2 regions of the Sinorhizobium sp. 22678 genome follow, and region 2 is predicted to be linked to the other one. Evidence: riboswitches for the same ligand, from Rfam matches in the RefSeq annotation. Region 2 holds a riboswitch; the other holds the start of a gene.

Region 1 (2,383 bases), on a different contig from region 2:
AACGGTACCTCGTGGCTGCGGACCTCGAGCACCGCCCGGCTGCCGCTGCCGCCGGCCGACGCATGGCCGAAGCCGGGATCGAAAAAGCCGGCATAATGGACGCGGAACTCGCCCACGAGCGGGTCGAAGGGTGTCATTTCGGCGGCATAGCGCGGCGGCACATGGACGGCTTCGCGCGACACGAGGATATAGAACTCGTCCGGGTCGAGCACGAGATCGTCGCGGCCGCGGCTGTAGAGCGGCTCCCAGAAGTCGAAAACGGCATGCTGGGCTTTCTTGTCGACATCGACCACCGATGTGTGATGCTTGCCGCGGTAGCCGATCAGGCCGTCCGGCCCGGTACCCTTGAGATCGATGGAAAGGGCAATGCCGCCGCCGGAAACGTTCGGCCGGTCACTGGCGACGAGCACGTCGCTTTCGTGCAAGGCCAGCAGTTCCTGCTCGGAAAGAACCGAGTGGCCTATGCGGAAGCGTATCTGCGAAAGCCGCGAACCGCGCCTGACGACGATCGGAAAGGTTCGCGGGCTGATTTCGAGATAGAGCGGTCCGCTGTAGCCCGCCGGGATCTTGTCGAACTCCTGCGCCCGGTCGGTAATCACGCGTGTGAAGATATCCAGCCGGCCGGTCGAGCTCTTCGGATTGGCGGAGGCCGACATGTCTGCCGGCAGCGACAGGCTTTCCATCAGCGGCACGATGTAGACGCAGCCGGTCTCAAGCACGGCGCCTTCGCTCAGATCGACGACATGCAGCTTGAGCCGGTCGAGCTTGTCGGCGACCAGATGCGAAGGGCCGGGCATGAAGCTCGCCCGGACGCGGAACGCCTTGGATCCAAGGCGAAGATCGAGGCTGGCCGGCTGAATCTGGTCATCATCCAGCGCCTTCTCGCTCTTCAGTTGTCCCGAGGCATACAGCGCTGCAATTGCGCGGTCGGCCAAAATCCCTGTGTCGCGCCCCATTCCGATCCTCATTTACAGTTGCCAGACAAAACCAAACTCCGGGAATTGACGCAAGCGCGGCCAGGCAGTATTGGAGCTTTATCCCGTGGTGATTTGGCCGGTCGGCTTGCAGCCACGTTAAACAAGTAGCTAAAAAGGCCGGGTGTCAAACCGGTCGTTTCGCGGCCGGTTTTTTTGTTTTTGAAAGTGACGTTCTCATGAGCAAGAATTGGCGCCCGGCAACCCAACTCGTCCACGGCGGAACGCTCCGCTCCCAGTACGGCGAGACCTCCGAAGCAATCTTTCTGACGCAGGGCTTCGTCTACGACAGCTCCGAAGCGGCGGAGGCCCGGTTCAAGGGCGAGACCGACGGTTTCATCTATGCGCGCTACGGCAGTCCGACCAACGACATGTTCGAGAAGCGCATGTGCATGCTCGAAGGGGCGGAAGACGCGCGCGCCACAGCCTCCGGCATGGCGGCGGTTTCCGCGGCAATCCTGTGCCAGGTGAAGGCGGGCGACCACATCGTCGCGGCCCGGGCGCTCTTCGGCTCCTGCCGCTGGGTCGTGGAAACGCTGGCGCCGAAATACGGCGTCGAGTGCACCCTGGTCGACGGTCGCGATCTCAAGAACTGGGAAGACGCGGTACGTCCGAACACCAAGGTCTTCTTCCTCGAAAGCCCGACCAACCCGACGCTTGAAGTGATCGACATCGCCGGCGTCGCCAAGCTCGCCGATCAGATCGGCGCCAAGGTGGTGGTCGACAACGTCTTCGCGACGCCGCTGTTCCAGAAACCGCTGGAGCTTGGCGCCCATGTCGTCGTCTATTCCGCGACGAAACACATCGACGGCCAGGGGCGCTGCCTCGGCGGCGTGGTGCTCTCCGACAAGCAGTGGATCGACGAGAACCTGCACGACTATTTCCGTCACACCGGCCCGGCCATGTCGCCCTTCAACGCCTGGACGCTGCTGAAGGGGATCGAGACGCTGCCGCTCCGCGTCAAGCAGCAGACCGAAAGCGCCCGCCGCATCGCCGATTTCCTCGCGGAGCAGCCGCAGGTCGCCCGCGTCATCTATCCGGGCCGCAAGGATCACCCGCAGGCCGACATCATTGCGAAGCAGATGAGCGGCGGCTCGACGCTGGTCGCCTTCGAGCTCAAGGGCGGCAAGGAAGCAGCCTTCGCCCTGCAGAACGCGCTTGAAATCATCCGGATCTCCAACAATCTCGGCGATTCCAAGAGCCTGATCACCCATCCGGCGACGACCACCCACAAGAACCTCACCGACGAAGCCCGCGCCGAACTCGGCATTTCCGCCGGAACGGTGCGCTTCTCGGCCGGTATCGAGGACAGCGAAGACCTCATCGAGGATTTCGCAAGGGCGCTGAAGGGCGTAAACGCCTGACCGACACCATGACAAAGCCCGCGTCAGCGGGCTTTGTCGTCAGTC
Region 2 (2,383 bases):
GCTGTCTTCGGCCCGCCTGAGGATCGACCAGTTGCGCTTGGCGATATTGTCGCTGCCGCCGTGGAGATGCGTGGCGCCCTTCTCATTGAGCTCGAGTTGATAGGCCTTGCCTTCGAGCACGAAGCGGCCACCGCCGATGCGGTTGGCGTTGCGCCCGGGCGTCGCGCCGAAATAGGAGGAATGGGCCGGATAGCTTTCGAAATCCTCGAAGCCGAGCACGAGCGGGGCTGCATGGCCTTCGAGCCGAAGATCCTGGATGACCGAGCCCCATGTGATCACCGACGCCGTCAGCCCGCCGCCCTGAAGCGTCACGCGCTGTACGGGCTCGCCGGAGGGCAGGTGCCCGAAGATTTCCGTGTCTGTTCCCATGCATCTCCCCATTTCCGCGAGTCGGAGTCAACCTGCTGCATTTCCGCCGAGGCGGCAACCGGAAAGTCATACTTTTTACGTCAACGCGCTTCGGTTCCGATCTTCGCCAGCTCGTAGGGCGTCGTCTGGTAAATCTCGTTGATCCAGTTGCCGAAGAAGAGATGTGCATGGCTTCGCCAGCGGTTCTGCGGCGGAAGTGCGGAGTCATTGTGCGGGAAATAGTCGTGCGGCAGCTTGATCGGCACGCCGGCATCGACGTCGCGGAAATATTCCTCCGACAGGGACGTCGAATCATATTCGACGTGATTGAACATGTAGAGCCGGTTGCCTTTCTTCTCGTGCACGAGGCAGACGCCCACTTCCTTTGATTCCATCAGGATTTCGAGATCCGGCACCCGGTCGATATCGGCGCGGCGCACCTCGGTCCAGCGCGAAACGGGCACGGCGAAATCGTCGGAAAAGCCGTTCAGATAGACCGAAGAGGGCTGCAGGTTCTGGTGGCGGTAGACGCCGAAGGCTTTTTCCTTCAGCGGATATTTCGGAACACCGTGGAAATGGTAGATCGCAGCCATCCCGCCCCAGCAGACGTTCAGCGTCGAATGGACGTTGGTCGTCGTCCAATCGAAGATGCGCTGCAGCTCCTTCCAGTAGGTGACCTCTTCGTATTCGAGCGTCTCGATCGGCGCGCCGGTGATGATGAAGCCGTCGAACTTACGGGCCTCCACTTCCTCGAAGGTCTCGTAAAAGGCGAGCAGATGTTCTTCGGGCGTGTTCTTCGGCCGGTGGCCGTTGACGCGGACCAGCGTCAATTCGACCTGAAGCGGCGTGGCGCCGATCAGCCGCGCCATCTGGATCTCGGTCTTGATCTTGTTGGGCATCAGGTTCAAGAGCCCGATCTGCAGCGGCCGGATGTCCTGGCGGACCGCCTCGGTCTCGGTCATCAGCCGCACACCCTCGTGGACGAGAGTTTCGAAGGCGGGCAGCGTATCGGGTATCTTGATGGGCATGGGCGTCCACTCGATCAATACAAAAAAACCGGCGGCGAAACGATCGCGACCGGTCCTCGGAAATCCATTGTTCCCTCGGCCCTTTAGCGACTTCTTTAACGTGGCTGCAAGCCGGCCGGCCAAATCACCACGGATCGTAGATAGCGCGAGGAGGGCCGCGCGGTCAATGAAAAAGGATTCGCCGGCGTCGGGGCGGCCTTATCCCCGAAATGCCGTAACCTCGATCTCGATCAGCATTTCCGGGCGGATGAGGTCGCAGACGATCATCGTCGCGGCCGGGCGGATCTCGCCGAAGGTCTCGCCGAAGATCGGGAATACGCGGTCGGCAAAGCTGGCATCGGTGACGTAGTAGTGGTTGCGAACGACGTCCGACAGCGAGAAGCCGGCTTCTTTCAGGGCGCCTTCGATCGTCTTCAGGCAGTTGCGGGCCTGTTCCTCCACCGTTTCCGGCATGGTCATGGTGGCGTAGTCGTAGCCGGTCGTGCCGGAGACGAAGCACCAGTCGCCCTTTGCGACGGCACGCGAATAGCCTGCCGTCTTTTCGAAGGGCGAACCGGACGAGATGAGCTTGCGCGTCATCCGACAGCTCATGCCCAGGGGCGGGAAGCGGCGGTCGCCTTCTCGTAATTGTCGATGGAGCGGCCTTTTTCGAGCGTGAGGCCGATATCGTCGAGGCCGTTCAGCAGGCAGTGGCGCTTGAAGGCATCGACCTCGAACTTGATCGAGCCGCCGTCCGGACCGGTGATCTCCTGCGCTTCGAGATCGACCGTGAGAATGGCATTGGAGCCGCGGCTGGCGTCATCCATCAGCTTGTCGAGGTCTTCCTGGCTGACGACGATGGGCAGGATGCCGTTCTTGAAACAGTTGTTGTAGAAGATGTCGGCGAAGGAGGTCGAGATGACGCAGCGGATGCCGAAATCGAGGAGCGCCCAAGGTGCATGCTCGCGCGAGGAGCCGCAGCCGAAATTGTCGCCGGCGACGAGAATCTTGGCATTCTGATAGGCAGG

The links. A riboswitch is a leader RNA that binds a small molecule or an ion and turns the genes downstream of it on or off. The one in region 2 is predicted to bind S-adenosylmethionine.
Region 1: it holds a riboswitch for S-adenosylmethionine, as region 2 does, so the genes downstream of both, ACTJKL_RS25070 (O-succinylhomoserine sulfhydrylase) here and metA (homoserine O-acetyltransferase MetA) in region 2, are expected to answer to the same signal.

What each region holds. Positions count from the first base shown of each region.
Region 1 covers NZ_JBQEMS010000021.1:79,547-81,929, reverse strand. The annotation lists gene ACTJKL_RS25075 (2'-deoxycytidine 5'-triphosphate deaminase) at 1-956, opposite strand, end outside; SAM riboswitch at 1,032-1,110, shown strand; gene ACTJKL_RS25070 (O-succinylhomoserine sulfhydrylase) at 1,154-2,338, shown strand; gene ACTJKL_RS25065 (CDP-alcohol phosphatidyltransferase family protein) at 2,378-2,383, opposite strand, start outside.
Region 2 covers NZ_JBQEMS010000009.1:2,409-4,791, reverse strand. The annotation lists gene ACTJKL_RS15005 (aldose epimerase family protein) at 1-369, opposite strand, end outside; gene metA (homoserine O-acetyltransferase MetA) at 450-1,376, opposite strand; SAM riboswitch at 1,440-1,517, opposite strand; gene ACTJKL_RS14995 (RidA family protein) at 1,575-1,955, opposite strand; gene leuD (3-isopropylmalate dehydratase small subunit) at 1,964-2,383, opposite strand, start outside.